Regions from separate parts of the Pseudomonas sp. NFX15 genome, predicted to be linked through region 3. Evidence: predicted binding sites of a transcription regulator. Region 3 holds the regulator's gene; each other region holds the start of a gene.
The links. The regulator sigma-54, encoded in region 3, starts transcription at its own class of promoters, with help from an activator protein. The targets are predictions, from matches to a motif close to ANTGGCATNNANNTTGCTNT.
Positions count from the first base shown of each region.

Region 1 (5,223 bases), on a different contig from region 3:
GGATACGACCGTTACGCTTCTTGCCATCGGCGCCGATAGCGACAACCGGGGTGTTCGGCTTGACGCGACCACGCGCGATACGGCCAACACCGATAACACCCAGGAAGCTGTTGTAGTCCAGTGCGGAGATCTGCATCTGGAACGGACCGTCACGGTCAACAGCCGGCGCCGGTACGTTGTCGACGATCGACTGGTACAGCGGGGTCATGTCTTCAGCCATTTCGGTGTGGTCCAGACCGGCAATACCGTTCAGGGCCGAGGCGTAGACGACTTTGAAGTCCAGCTGCTCTTCGGTGGCACCCAGGTTGTCGAACAGGTCGAAGATCTGGTCCAGAACCCAGTCCGGACGCGCGCCTGGGCGGTCAACCTTGTTGATGCACACGATCGGACGCAGGCCGGCTTCGAAGGCCTTCTTGGTCACGAAACGGGTTTGCGGCATAGGGCCGTCTTGAGCGTCAACCAGCAGCAGAACGGAGTCGACCATCGACATTACGCGTTCAACTTCGCCGCCGAAGTCGGCGTGGCCCGGGGTGTCCACGATGTTGATGTGGTAGCCGTTCCAGTTGATGGCGGTGTTTTTCGCCAGAATGGTAATACCGCGCTCTTTTTCCTGGTCGTTGGAGTCCATCACGCGCTCGTCGTTGAGCTCGTTGCGCTCCAGGGTGCCGGATTGACGCAGGAGTTTGTCAACCAGGGTGGTCTTACCATGGTCAACGTGGGCAATGATGGCGATGTTGCGTAGATTTTCGATCACTTGTGTATCTCGATCAGAGGATTCGGTGTGCTGACAAGTCTTGGCAGCGATTAACAGTAGCGTCCGTGAAAGCCGTTACAGCTTGACGGTGGCGTCGGGGGGCCGGTGACGCAGGCCACAGGCAAACAGCCCCGGGCACTTAGCTCGGTCGATAAACGCGCACATTGGCATGCCCCTCACTGAGCAAATGGTGGGCATGCAGGCGACTCATCACGCCTTTGTCGCAATACAACAGGTACTGGCGAGTAGGGTCCAGTTCCTTGAAACGAGCGTTCACTGCATAAAACGGCATCGTTTGTACCTCGATGCCAGCCAGGTCCAGCGGGTCGTCTTCAGCGGCATCCGGGTGACGGATGTCGATGACGATCTGACCGGCCAGCGCCTCGCTGACTTCTTCAATTTGTACATCCTGGCCCAGTTCATCGATCACCCGATCGATCGGCACCAGTTTGGCGTTTTCGAGCGCACGCTCGAGCACCGCCATGTCGAATTCTTTCTCTTCGTGCTCGACGCGATAGCGCTTGGCGGCGGTCTTCGGGTTGACCGAGATGACCCCGCAGTACTCCGGCATGTGCCGGGCGAAATCGGCGGTGCCGATTTCGTTGGCCGTGTCGATGATGTCCTGCTTGTGCGCGACGATCAGTGGGCGCAGGACCAGCTTGTCGGTCACGCAGTCGATCACCGACAGGTTCGGCAGCGTCTGGCTCGACACCTGGGAGATCGCCTCACCGGTGACCAGCGCGTCGATGTGCAGTCGATCGGCAATTTGTGACGAAGCGCGCAACATCATACGCTTCAATACTACGCCCATATGACTGTTATCGACTTTGCCGAGGATTTCGCCGAGCACTTCTTCGAACGGCACACTGACAAATAGCACGCGTTGGGAGCTGCCGTACTTCTTCCAGATGAAATGCGCGACTTCCATGACGCCCAGTTCGTGGGCCCGTCCGCCCAGGTTAAAGAAGCAGAAATGCGCCATCAGGCCGCGGCGCATGATCTGGTACGCCGCCACGGTGGAGTCGAAACCACCGGACATCAGCACCAGCGTCTGCTCCAGCGCGCCCAACGGATAACCGCCGATACCGTTGTGCTGGCTGTGGATCACAAACAACCGTTGGTCGCGAACTTCGATGCGCACTTCGATTTCCGGGTTTTTCAGGTCGATCCCGGCAGCACCGCACTGACGGCGCAGCTGGCTGCCGACATATTTTTCGATGTCGATCGAGCTGAACGGGTGTTTGCCGGCGCGCTTGCAACGCACCGAAAAGATCTTCCCGGCCAGGGCATCGCCGTAGTGCTGCTTGCACTTTTCAACGATGTCGTCGAAGTCGCCCAGCGGGTACTCGTCGATTTGCAGGAAGTGCGCGACGCCCGGCATGCAGCTCAGGCGCTCGCCCATCTCCTTCAGGGCCTTGGGGTCGCTGACGCGGGTTTCCAGCTCGAGGTTGTCCCACACGCCGTTCACCACCACAGCCGGGTCCAGATCGCGGAGCACGGCACGGATGTTCTTGGCCAATTGGCGGATGAAACGCATCCGTACCGGGCGGCTCTTGATGGTGATCTCGGGGAAGACTTTTACGATTAATTTCATGGAAACAGCGCGCACGAGGCCTGCCGAAAAAGGGGGGCGCGGATTATAGCGGAAATTGCTCAAGGTTTAACCAGTTAATGTGCAGAAGGTTTTGCACGCACCAAAACGGGTCATTTATTGGAAATGACGCCACATTACGGGGCGGTATTTTCTGCTTTAAAGTGCATTTATGGCTAATAAGCGTGTTTTTGGGGCAAAAAACCCATGGTGGGGCACTGGCATGCAATTTGCTCCCTTGTGAGGCAGGTTGCCTTGGCAGAGTATTCGCGCCGGCATCACCCACTTTCCAAGGGCTATCCATTACTAAGCCCGAAGCCACCCGGAGGACACTATGTCGAAGTCGGTTCAACTCATCAAAGATCATGACGTCAAATGGATTGATCTGCGCTTCACGGACACCAAAGGCACTCAGCACCACGTGACCATGCCGGCTCGCGATGCGCTGGATGACGACTTCTTCGAAGTCGGCAAAATGTTCGACGGTTCGTCCATTGCTGGCTGGAAAGGCATCGAAGCCTCCGACATGATCCTGATGCCGGACGACTCCACCGCCGTGCTGGACCCGTTCACCGAAGAGCCGACCCTGATCCTGGTCTGCGACATCATCGAACCTTCGAGCATGCAAGGCTACGACCGCGACCCACGTGCGATCGCCCGTCGTGCTGAAGAACACCTGAAAGCCACCGGTATCGGTGACACCGTGTTCGCGGGTCCAGAGCCAGAGTTCTTCATCTTCGACCAAGTGAAGTTCAAGTCCGACATTTCCGGCTCCATGTTCAAGATCTACTCCGAACAAGGTTCGTGGATGTCCGACCAGGACATCGAAGGCGGCAACAAAGGTCACCGTCCAGGCGTCAAAGGCGGCTATTTCCCGGTTCCGCCGTTCGACCACGACCACGAAATCCGTACCTCCATGTGCAACGCACTGGAAGAAATGGGCCTGACCGTTGAAGTTCACCACCACGAAGTGGCGACTGCCGGCCAGAACGAAATCGGCGTCAAGTTCAACACCCTGGTGAAGAAAGCCGACGAAACCCAAACCCTGAAGTACGTCGTGCACAACGTTGCTGACGCCTACGGCCGTACCGCGACCTTCATGCCTAAGCCTCTGTACGGCGACAACGGCTCGGGTATGCACGTACACATGTCCATCTGGAAAGATGGCAAGAACACCTTCGCAGGTGAAGGTTATGCCGGCCTGTCCGACACCGCCCTGTACTTCATCGGCGGTATCATCAAGCACGGTAAGGCCCTGAACGGCTTCACCAACCCGGCTACCAACTCCTACAAGCGTCTGGTACCAGGCTTCGAAGCGCCGGTAATGCTGGCCTACTCGGCTCGTAACCGTTCTGCTTCGATCCGTATTCCTTACGTGTCGAGCCCGAAAGCCCGCCGTATCGAAGCACGCTTCCCGGACCCGGCTGCCAACCCGTACCTGGCTTTCGCCGCACTGTTGATGGCTGGCCTGGACGGCATCCAGAACAAGATCCACCCTGGCGACGCCGCTGACAAAAACCTGTACGACCTGCCGCCTGAAGAGGCGAAAGAGATCCCACAAGTTTGCGGCAGCCTGAAAGAAGCCCTGGAAGAGCTGGACAAAGGTCGTGCGTTCCTGACCAAAGGCGGCGTCTTCAGCGACGACTTCATCGACGCTTACATCGCCCTGAAAAGCGAAGAAGAAATCAAGGTACGTACCTTCGTACACCCACTGGAATACGAGCTGTACTACAGCTGCTAATCCGGTAGCGCCTGCGCAAGCGGCGTGACAAAAAGGTCTCCTTCGGGAGGCCTTTTTTATTGTCTTGAAAACACTATAAAACCTTGTAGGAGCTGGCTTGCCAGCGAATGCGTCGACACATACAACACTACTGTGTCAGACCAACCGCTTTCGCTGGCAAGCCAGCTCCTACAGGGGGCTTCAATTACGCCCGAATGTTACCTGCTTGGGTCAAACACCCAGCCTGACCTATGCTGCAACCCATCGCTTTCGTTTCCGGTCGATTCCATGGGTCGTGGTTTTCTCTTCATCCTGCTGCTGATCGTTCTGCCCGCCACGGCGCAGATCTACAAGTACACCGATGCCAACGGCGCCACAGCGTATAGCAATCAACCACCTGACGGCGTCAGCGCCCAACCGGTCGAGCTGCCGCCCCTCAACAGCGTCGAGCGACAGCCGCCCGCCGATGCTGATCCAGCGAGCGAACCACCCCGCCAAGGCCAGCCGCCCAAAGCCTATGAAGTGCTGACGCTAACAGGCCTGCCCACCACAGAAAACCTGCGCGCCAACAACGGCTCGTTCATCGTCAACGTGCAGATCGAACCAGGCCTGCAAGACCAGCATCTGCTGCGGCTGGTGCTGGACGATCAGCCCTACGGCCAGCCTGGCAACGTGCCGACCCTGCAACTGGTGAATATCGATCGCGGCGAGCATCGCCTCGCCGTTCAAGTCATCGAGGGTGAAAAGGTTGTGCAGCAAAGCCCCACCGTGAACATCATCGTCCAACGAGTGCACAAGCCGTGAAGGCCTGGCTGCTGATTGCCAGCCTTATTGCCCATTCCGTCTTGGCGCAGGCCGACACGGGCGCCAACCCCGCTTCTGCCCTGTCGGTGATTGCCGAAAACCCAATAGAAGAACCCGCACTGTTCCACTACGACGTGTTGCGTATCCTGGTCCCGGAACCCGATGCAACTATCCGCAGCAATGCAGGAGAAGTCATTGTCAGCGCCACCCATGAGCCTGCCCTGCAACCTGGTCACCGCTACCGCTTGCTGCTCGACGGCCAGCCCACTGCAGAACCCGGCACGAGCCCGGTGTTCCCGTTGAGCAACATTGATCGCGGCAGCCACACCCTGTCGGTGGAAATCCTCGACGAAC
Region 1 covers NZ_JAFMPV010000009.1:129,817-135,039, reverse strand. Annotated here, with positions in the region: gene typA (translational GTPase TypA) at 1-754, opposite strand, end outside; gene thiI (tRNA uracil 4-sulfurtransferase ThiI) at 894-2,348, opposite strand; gene glnA (type I glutamate--ammonia ligase) at 2,680-4,086, shown strand; gene J1D76_RS12555 (DUF4124 domain-containing protein) at 4,354-4,869, shown strand; gene J1D76_RS12550 (penicillin-binding protein) at 4,866-5,223, shown strand, end outside.
Region 1: the regulator sigma-54 is predicted to act here: its motif matches at 2,563-2,582, upstream of glnA (type I glutamate--ammonia ligase).

Region 2 (5,223 bases), on a different contig from region 3:
GTTCGATGATCCACGCCTGAACCTGGTGATCGACGACGGCATGCGTTTCGTCGCCACCGCCACGGAAAAATTCGACGTGATCATTTCCGACTCCACCGACCCGATCGGGCCGGGCGAAGTGCTGTTCTCGGAAAACTTCTACCAGGCCTGCCGCCGTTGCCTGAACGAAGGCGGCATCCTGGTGACCCAAAACGGCACGCCGTTCATGCAGATCGAAGAAGTGAAGACCACCGCCGGTCGCCTGCGCAGCCTGTTCCCGGACTGGCACTTCTACCAGGCCGCCGTGCCGACCTACATCGGCGGCTCGATGACCTTCGCCTGGGGCGCAACCAATAACGCTTATCGCAAGTTGTCCCGCGAAACCCTGCAACAGCGCTTCACCGGCAGCGGCATTATCACGCGCTACTACAATCCTGAAATTCACATCGGTGCGTTTGCCTTGCCGCAGTACGTATTGCAGGCCGTGAACAAACCAAGCAACGACTGATTTCCATCGGTTGGTTCGCAATACCTGTGGGCGTGGCTTGCCCGCGAAAGCGGTGTTTCAGACACATTAATGTCAACTGACACACCGCTTTCGCCGGCAAGCCACGCTCCCACAGGTCCTCTCTGACCTCGATGGAACAATTAGCCTGCTAACAAGGTCGAGATAGAGGTAAGCCCACCGACGGGTTTTATCGAGGAGGCACCAATGCAAAAGTGGAAAGTCACTTTCGTGGATGATCATGGCGAGACCATCAACGAAGTCTTTGAGTGCGATGAATGCCCGGATAAAGAGCAGGCCGCCAAGCTGATCAAGGCCCGGCTTCTTCCTGTCGCTGCCGAACTGGATCTGAACGATCTGGAAGGGCGCACCCTTGACGCGCGCGTCAAAGAGCTCAAGTCGCAGAACAGCATACAAATCCTCGGCATCACTCCAATCTGAACAACACCTGTCGCATTCAAATCCAGGCCTTGGCAGCGGCTCTATCTTGGGGCTACTCTGCAAGCGAGATCAGCGAATGGATCGCTAAGGTCTGGTCTTGTCAGCTCCATGCTTGTTTCCCACCGGCACATCATTGCCGTCGCTCGCGCTGTTCGGTTGCGGGTGAGGGAGTACGGAAAGTCTATCCATCGTTTTGAGGAGGACGTTTCATGAGCACAGCCTATCAAGAAGACATCAGCAGCAGTGTGCTGCGCCGCATGAAAGAAGGCGGTTTTGACTTTTCCCGGTTTCATCCCATCGAGTTCTACGCCATTTTCCCGGACGAGGAGCGGGCACGCAGGGCGGCAGGACATTTCCACCGGGGTGAATCCCTGGATGCGCAAGTCAGTGTGCGCGATGACGGCGCCTGGGCGCTGGAGTTGTGCAAAGTCATGTATGCCACCTACGACGACATCGGCGATTTCGAGCAGGGTTTCGAAGCGGTGGTCGAACCATTGGGCGGTATCATCGAAGGCTGGGGTGTGAAACAGGAGGTACGAGGGCGACTCGCATAACCTTATGAACAGTAACAACCAGCAAACACGGCTGACCTTCGGGTTGGCCGTTTTCATTTTCGCCGCCAATTAATTCAACACGCCCTTGTAGGAGCTGGCTTGCCAGCGATGGCGTCCTCGAAGAACAACACATGACTTAACGGCCCTTCGCCAGCAAGCCGGCTCCTACGGACTATGCTGGTGACAGGCTCTTATCACGCCTTGTAATGAAGCGGGGGCGATCAGGTTGGGGCGTTTGCCGCACAGGATTGGTGCGGTGTCAGCGCGGTGAATATCCAACCGATTGAAATCAAAGCGATTCTGCCGATGGCACGGGCCTTGCGATGGTCCGAGGGTCCGGGTGACAAGGAGTACGGCATGATCCGCACCTATTTTGATGAAATGTATGATGCCGGCGGCCAGGTCCGCCCGCATTATCGGGAGTTTGCCCGTTGGCTGGCCGAGACGCCTGACGAGCTTCTGGCACAACGGCGACGCGAGGCCGATCTGTTGTTTCATCGCGCCGGGATTACCTTCACGCTCTACGGGGACGAGCAGGGCACAGAGCGCCTGATCCCCTTCGATACCATCCCGCGCAGCATTCCTGCCAGCGAATGGCGAGTGGTCGAGCGCGGCTGCATCCAGCGGGTCAAGGCGTTGAACATGTTCCTCGCCGACCTCTACCACGAGCAGCGCATCATCAAGGCCGGCATCATTCCGGCCGAACAGGTGCTGGCCAACGAGCAATACCAGTTGGCGATGCAGGGCCTGGACCTGCACCGCGATATCTACTCGCACATCTCCGGCGTCGATCTGGTGCGCGACGGTGACGGCACCTACTACGTGCTCGAAGACAACCTGCGCACGCCGAGCGGCGTCAGCTACATGCTTGAAGACCGCAAGATGATGATGCGCCTGTTCCCCGAGCTGTTCGCGGCGCAGCGCATCGCCCCCATCGATCACTACCCGAACCTGCTGCTCGACACCCTGAAAAGCTCAAGCCCCATCGATAACCCGAGCGTGGTGGTGCTGACGCCGGGGCGCTTCAACAGCGCATTCTTCGAGCATGCGTTTTTGGCGCGGGAAATGGGTGTGGAGCTGGTGGAGGGCGCGGACCTGTTCGTGCGCGACGACAAGGTCTACATGCGCACCACCGACGGGCCGAAAGCGGTCGATGTGATTTATCGGCGCCTCGACGACGCCTTTCTCGATCCGTTGGCGTTCAACCCTGAGTCGATGCTCGGCGTGCCGGGGCTGCTGTCGTCCTATCGCTCCGGCAACGTGGTGCTGGCCAATGCCATCGGCACGGGGGTGGCGGATGACAAGTCGGTGTACCCGTTCGTCACCGACATGATCCGTTTCTACCTCGATGAAGAACCGATCCTGAAGAACGTGCCGACCTGGCAATGCCGTAATCCGTCTGAACTTTCCCACGTGCTGGCCAATCTTCCAGAGCTGGTGGTCAAGGAAACCCAGGGCTCCGGCGGTTACGGAATGCTGGTGGGGCCGGCGGCCACGGCGGCGGAAATCGAAGCTTTCCGCGCGCGCCTCATCGCCAAGCCCCACGCATACATCGCGCAACCGACGTTGTCGCTGTCGACCTGTCCGACCTTTGTCGAAAACGGCATCGCGCCACGCCACATCGACTTGCGCCCGTTTGTGTTATCGGGTCGTGAAACCCGGGTGGTCCCCGGTGGTTTGACCCGTGTCGCGCTGCGCGAGGGCTCCCTGGTGGTCAACTCCTCCCAGGGTGGCGGAACCAAAGACACCTGGGTGGTCGAGGATTGAAAGGAAGCCTGCCATGTTAAGTAGAACTGCCTCGGATCTGTACTGGATGTCACGTTACCTGGAGCGGGCGGAAAACCTCGCACGGATGCTCGACATCAGTTATTCACTGTCGCTGATGCCGCAAGACGGCCGTGGCAATGGTTTGCACGAACTGGCCATGCCGCTGTTGATCACCGGCACGCTCGACGATTACCTGGAGCGCCACGGCGAGTTGCATGCCGAGCGGCTGCTGCATTTTTTCGCGCTGGATGCGGCGAATCCGGCGAGCATCTACAGCTGCCTCGGCGCTGCGCGGGCAAGCGCCCATGCGGTGCGTGGGCGCATTACCGCCGACATGTGGGAAAACATCAACGCCACCTGGCTGGAAATTCGCGGCATCGCCGAACAGGGCCTCAGTCGCTACGGCATGAGCCGTTTCTGCGAGTGGATCAAGGAGCGCTCCCACCTGTTCCGGGGCGCGTCCTACGGCACCATCATGCGTAACGATGCGTTTCGCTTCATTCGCCTGGGCACCTTCATCGAACGGGCGGACAACACCTTGCGCCTGCTCGATGCCCGTTACGAAATGGCCGGCGACCAGGCCGAAGCGGTCAGCGACGGCACTGCGCACGCGTATTACCAGTGGAGCGCGTTGTTGCGGGCGCTGTCGTCGTTCGAGGCCTACACGGAAATCTACCGCGACGCGCCTGGCGCCCGGCATGTCGCCGAACTGCTGTTGCTGCGGGCCGACGTCCCGCGCTCGCTGCGCGCCTGCACCGAAGAAATCGACCAGATCCTCGCGCAGTTGCCGGGGGCCAACGGTCGTCCCGCACAACGCCTGGCGGCGGAAATGGACGCACGCCTGCGCTACACCGGCATCAACGAAATCCTCGACGAAGGCCTGCACGCCTGGCTGACCGAGTTCATCCCGCTGGTGCGCCAGTTGGGTAACGCGATTCACAGTTCTTACCTGGAGGCGGCATGAGACTTTCCATCAGCCACGAGACCACCTATCACTACGAAGACAAGGTGCGGGCGAGCATCCAGTACCTGCGACTGACCCCCCACGATAGCGAGCGCCAGCATGTGCTGAGCTGGCAACTCGACCTGCCCCGCCCGGTACGGGCGCAACTCGATCCGTTCGGCAACATCCTGCACGTGCTGACCATGGACGAGCCCCACGAGGCCATCATCATCGGCGCCCGTGGCCAGGTCGATATCGACGAATTGCGTGAAGCCGAACACGAGAGTCAGTCGGCGTTGCCGTTTTTGCGTTTCACCCGCCTGACCGAGGCCGATGCCGCGCTACGAGCGTTCGCCGAGAAGGAGTGCAAGCAGCGCCGCGATCGTACGGCGCTGATCGATTTGATGCATGGCCTGAACCAGCACATGACTTACACGCCAGGTTCCACAGAAGTCGACACCAGCGCAGCCCAGGCTTTCGCCGGGCGTTCCGGCGTGTGCCAGGATCACACCCACGCATTTCTGGCCTGCACTCGCAGCCTGGGCATTCCGGCGCGCTATGTGTCGGGCTACCTGTACAGCGAAAACAGTGAACACCTCGCCAGCCACGCCTGGGCCGAAGCCTGGCTGGATGACGCCTGGTACAGCTTCGACGTAACCAATGAACTGGCCCGCCCGGAACGTCACCTGAAACTGGCCGTGGGCCTGGATTACCTGGACGCCTGCCCGGTGCGCGGCATGCGCCGGGGCGGCGGTAGCGAGCAGATGCACGCCAAGGTTTTGGTCTCGCCGACACCCGCGCCGGTGATCAGCGTTCAACAACAGTAACTGGAACACCAGGAATCCTGTAGGAGCTGGCTTGCCAGCGAAGGCGTCCCTCCAGTCAGCACTTTTGTGACTGACAGACCGCTTTCGCTGGCAAGCCAGCTCCTATGTATGGACTCGCCCCCACTGTCTACCCGCTTTTGAAAAACCGCTGCCCCGTTGCATCTATGTATTAGGCCTATTCGTGGAAGCCGTCTTCGGCTTCTGGCC
Region 2 covers NZ_JAFMPV010000033.1:50,814-56,036, forward strand. Annotated here, with positions in the region: gene speE (polyamine aminopropyltransferase) at 1-487, shown strand, start outside; gene J1D76_RS24705 (hypothetical protein) at 692-925, shown strand; gene J1D76_RS24710 (ribonuclease E inhibitor RraB) at 1,135-1,479, shown strand; gene J1D76_RS24715 (circularly permuted type 2 ATP-grasp protein) at 1,837-3,246, shown strand; gene J1D76_RS24720 (alpha-E domain-containing protein) at 3,260-4,210, shown strand; gene J1D76_RS24725 (transglutaminase family protein) at 4,207-5,016, shown strand.
Region 2: the regulator sigma-54 is predicted to act here: its motif matches at 1,785-1,804, upstream of J1D76_RS24715 (circularly permuted type 2 ATP-grasp protein).

Region 3 (5,223 bases):
CCATCCAGTACCACGCCACGCAAAACCGCGTCGTGCTGATCGACAAGGCAAAGGTTGTCGACAAGGACAACAACACCACCCAGGGCGAGAAAATCGTCTATGACACCGTCAAGAAGCTCGCCAGCGCCGGTCGCGCTACGGGCAGCAAGGTCACGGAATCGCGTCCGCGTATCGACATGGTGATCCAGCCAAAAAGCAAAACCGACGAGAAAAAGGCGCAGTAATGGCAACCCTGAAAGCTCAGCATCTGGCCAAGAGCTACAAGAGCCGCCAGGTCGTGCGTGACGTCAGCCTGTCCATCGACAGCGGTCAGATCGTCGGCCTGCTCGGCCCGAACGGCGCCGGCAAGACCACCTGCTTCTACATGATCGTCGGCCTGGTGCAGGCAGATCAGGGCCGCGTGCTGATCGACGACCTGGACGTCAGCCACCAGCCGATGCACGGCCGCGCCAAGGCCGGTATCGGCTATTTGCCGCAGGAAGCCTCGATCTTCCGCAAGCTGTCGGTGGCCGACAACATCATGGCCATCCTCGAGACCCGCAAGGAACTCGACAAGGCCGGCCGCCGCAAGGAACTGGAAAGCCTATTGCAGGAATTCCACATCAGCCACATCCGCGACAACCTCGGCATGAGCCTGTCCGGCGGCGAGCGTCGTCGTGTGGAAATCGCCCGGGCCCTGGCCACCAACCCGAAATTCATCCTCCTCGACGAACCCTTCGCCGGCGTGGACCCGATTTCAGTCGGCGACATCAAGCAGATCATCCACCACCTCAAGGCCAAAGGCATTGGCGTGTTGATCACTGACCACAACGTTCGTGAAACCCTGGATATCTGCGAGACCGCCTACATCGTCAACGACGGCCAACTGATTGCCGAAGGCGACGCGGAAACCATCCTTGCCAATGAACTGGTGAAGGAAGTGTATCTGGGCCACGAATTCCGCCTGTAAGTGCAACGGTGTCCAGGCAATCGCCCGAACGCCGCGCCTTGAGTACCCGCTGCACATCCATCGCCGCCGATGACGGCCTTGTGTCAACAAAGTTTTATAGCTTTTTATTGTTACAGCGGTCTAGGCAAACCCCTCAGTTTCAGGCATATAACTTGCTTAAGTTTGGCGCTTCGGCGCCCTGTAGTGGATGGCGCATGTGCGCCGGCGAATAAGGTGTTAAGCCCCTGCCATGAAACCATCGCTAGTCTTGAGAATGGGCCAGCAGCTGACGATGACACCGCAGCTGCAACAGGCCATCCGCCTGCTCCAATTGTCGACCCTGGACCTGCAACAGGAAATCCAGGAGGCCCTGGAGTCCAATCCGATGCTCGAACGCCAGGAAGAAGGCGACGACTTCGACAATTCCGACCCCCTGGCCGACAACGCCGAACAAAAGCCCAATACCGATATCCAGGAACCCTCCTACCAGGAAAGCGCCCCGACGGTCGATAACCTCGAGGAAGGCGACTGGAACGAGCGCATTCCCAACGAGCTCCCGGTCGACACCGCCTGGGAAGACGTTTACCAGACCAGCGCCAGCAGCCTGCCCAGCAACGATGACGACGAGTGGGACTTCACCACCCGCACCTCGGCCGGCGAAAGCCTGCAGAGCCACTTACTGTGGCAACTGAACCTGGCCCCGATGTCCGACACCGATCGCCTGATCGCCGTGACCCTGATCGATTGCATCAACAATCAGGGCTACCTGGACGAAACCCTTGAGGAAATCCTCGAAGCCTTCGACCCGGAACTGGACATCGAGCTGGACGAAATCGAAGCCGTCCTGCACCGCATCCAGCAATTCGAGCCTGCCGGCATTGGCGCCCGCAACCTGGGTGAATGCCTGCTGCTGCAACTGCGGCAGCTGCCAGCCAAGACTCCTTGGCTGGCCGAGGCCAAGCGCCTGGTCACCGATTACATCGACCTGCTGGGCGGCCGCGACTACAGCCAGTTGATGCGCCGCATGAAACTCAAGGAAGACGAGCTGCGCCAGGTCATCGAGCTGGTCCAGAGCCTCAACCCGCGCCCAGGCTCGCAAATCGAGTCCACCGAAGCCGAATATGTCGTGCCCGACGTGATCGTGCGCAAGGACAACGAACGCTGGCTGGTAGAGCTGAACCAGGAGTCGGTGCCACGGCTGCGGGTCAACGCCCAGTACGCCGGCTTCGTGCGCCGCGCCGACACCAGCGCCGACAACACGTTCATGCGCAATCAGTTGCAGGAGGCCCGCTGGTTCATCAAGAGCCTGCAGAGCCGCAACGAAACCCTGATGAAAGTGGCCACCCAGATCGTCGAGCATCAGCGCGGATTCCTCGAATATGGCGACGAAGCCATGAAGCCGCTGGTCCTGCATGACATCGCCGAAGCAGTCGGCATGCATGAATCGACGATTTCGAGGGTGACCACCCAAAAGTTCATGCACACCCCCCGGGGTATTTATGAACTGAAATATTTTTTCTCCAGTCACGTCAGTACCTCCGAAGGCGGCGAATGCTCGTCCACGGCGATCCGCGCGATCATCAAAAAACTGGTTGCCGCGGAAAATCAGAAAAAGCCGTTGAGTGACAGCAAGATCGCTGGTTTACTGGAGGCACAAGGCATTCAGGTGGCTCGCCGCACCGTCGCCAAGTACCGCGAATCCCTCGGGATCGCGCCTTCGAGCGAACGCAAGCGGTTGATGTAGGGCCACGCCACAGCGTTCCAGTGGCAGATCATCTGATCTGCCGCTTTATGCACTGGCAACGAAGGAGAAGCTGTATGCAAGTCAACATCAGTGGACACCAACTGGAAGTGACCGAACCTCTTCGCACCTACATCGGCGAAAAACTCGAACGATTGGAGCGACATTTCGACAAGATCACCAACGTGCAGGTCACGATGACCGTCGAGAAGCTGAAGCAGAAAATCGAAGCCACGCTGCATATTCCCGGGAATGAAGTGGTCGCCAACGCGGAACATACCGACATGTATGCCGCCATCGACGCACTCACCGACAAGCTGGATAAACAACTCAAAAAGCATAAGGAAAAGACCCAGAGCCTCCTTCAGGGCGCGACCGGTCGTTAACACCCCCAACCCATGATCCGACTTGAAAGTATCCTGACCCCCGGCCGTTCCCTCGTGAACGTGCCGGGCGGCAGTAAAAAGAAAGCCCTCGAACAAATTGCCAATCTGATCGCCCGCGAAGTGCCGGGGCTGGAGATGCAAGATGTCTTCGAGGCGCTGATTGCCCGTGAAAAACTCGGCTCGACCGGTTTTGGTAACGGCATCGCCATTCCACACTGCCGCCTTAAAGGCTGTGAGTCGCCCATCAGTGCCTTGATGCACCTGGACGCCCCTATCGATTTCGACGCCATCGACGGCGCACCGGTTGACCTGCTGTTTGTCCTGCTGGTCCCGCAAGCCGCTACCGATGCGCACCTTGAGCTGCTGCGCCAGATCGCCAGCATGCTCGACCGTAAGGATGTACGCGACAAACTGCGTAGCGCCAAAAGCAATGAAGCCCTGTATCAGGTTGTCCTGGACGAGCAAAACGGTCAGTAATCATGCGCTTGATCATCGTCAGTGGCCGCTCCGGCTCCGGTAAAAGTACCGCCCTCAATGTACTTGAGGACAACGGCTACTACTGCATCGACAACCTGCCTGCCGGCCTGCTTCCCGAGCTGGCCGAACGCGCGTTGATCCATACCGAAATGATGCAGCCGCTGGTCGCCGTTTCCATCGACGCGCGCAACCTGCCCAGCCATCTGTCACGCTTTCCCGAACTGCTCGAAGAAGTCCGCGCCCGGCACATCCAGTGCGATGTCCTGTACTTGGACGCCGACGAAGAAACCCTGCTCAAGCGCTTTTCGGAAACCCGTCGCCGCCACCCGCTGAGCAACGCCAACCGCTCGCTGGCCGAGGCCATCAACGTCGAAAGCGTCCTGCTCGGACCGATTGCCGACCTCGCCGACCTGAAGATCAACACCACCAGCCTGAACCTGTATCAATTGCGCGACACCATCAAGCTGCGCCTGCTGAATCAGCCTGAACCGGGCACGGCGTTCCTCGTGGAGTCCTTCGGCTTCAAGCGTGGCATGCCGGTCGACGCCGACCTGGTGTTCGATGTGCGCTGCCTGCCCAATCCCTACTGGAAACCGGAATTGCGTGAGCAGTCCGGGCTCGATCAACCGGTTGCCGATTATCTGGCGGCACAGCCGGACGTCGAAGAGATGTTCCAGGACATTTCCTCATACCTGCTAAAGTGGCTGCCTCGTTTTGCCGCCAGCAACCGCGCCTATGTCACCATCGCCATCGGGTGCACCGGCGGCCATCACCGCTCCGTGTACCTGACCGAACGTCTGGGGCGGACGCTGCAACAATCCCTGAAGAACGTCCAGGTTCGCCACCGCGACCTCAGCTAAAGGATTCACACCGCGATGCCTGCTCTGGAAATCGAAATCATCAACAAGCTGGGCCTGCACGCCCGTGCTTCTGCAAAATTCGTTGGGGTGGCGGGCCAGTTCCCCTGCCAGATCCGCGCGGGTCGTACACCAGAGACCATGGTCGACGGTAAAAGCATCATGGCCATGATGATGCTGGCTGCGGGCAAGGGCACCACGATCCACTTGAGCACAGAAGGCGAGCAGGAACAGGAAGCGCTGGATGCACTGGTGGCGTTGATCAACAACTTCTTCGACGAGGGCGAGTAACAGCTGCCGAGGGAGCTTTTGTGGCTCGCTCCTACAGGCACTGTGTTTTAGCCAATAAAAAAGGCGTGCCACCCAATGGGTGGCGCGCCTTTTTTGTGTAGCCCCGAGAATCAGCTGCCCGCTACAGTCATCCGCTCGATCAACACCGAACCCGTGCGAATGTTGCTGCGCAGTTCCAGGTCATTACCCACGGCGACGATCTGCTTGAACATGTCGCGCATGTTGCCGGCGATGGTCACTTCCTGGACCGCAAACTGGATTTCGCCATTCTCGACCCAGAAACCCGCCGCACCCCGGGAGTAATCGCCGGTGACCATGTTCAGCCCCTGCCCCATCAACTCGGTGACCAAAAGCCCGCGCCCCATGCGTCGCAGCAAGGCCGCCTGGTCTTCATCCCCATGGGTGACGAACAGGTTGTGCACACCGCCAGCGTTGGCCGTGCTCGGCATCCCGAGCTTGCGACCGGAGTAAGTGCCGAGGATATACGACACCAACTCGCCTTTTTCGACGAACGGTTTGGCGTAGGTCGCCAAGCCATCGCCA
Region 3 covers NZ_JAFMPV010000021.1:16,301-21,523, reverse strand. Annotated here, with positions in the region: gene lptA (lipopolysaccharide transport periplasmic protein LptA) at 1-224, shown strand, start outside; gene lptB (LPS export ABC transporter ATP-binding protein) at 224-949, shown strand; gene J1D76_RS20315 (RNA polymerase factor sigma-54) at 1,179-2,672, shown strand; gene hpf (ribosome hibernation-promoting factor, HPF/YfiA family) at 2,747-3,055, shown strand; gene ptsN (PTS IIA-like nitrogen regulatory protein PtsN) at 3,068-3,532, shown strand; gene rapZ (RNase adapter RapZ) at 3,535-4,392, shown strand; gene J1D76_RS20295 (HPr family phosphocarrier protein) at 4,408-4,680, shown strand; gene pmbA (metalloprotease PmbA) at 4,791-5,223, opposite strand, start outside.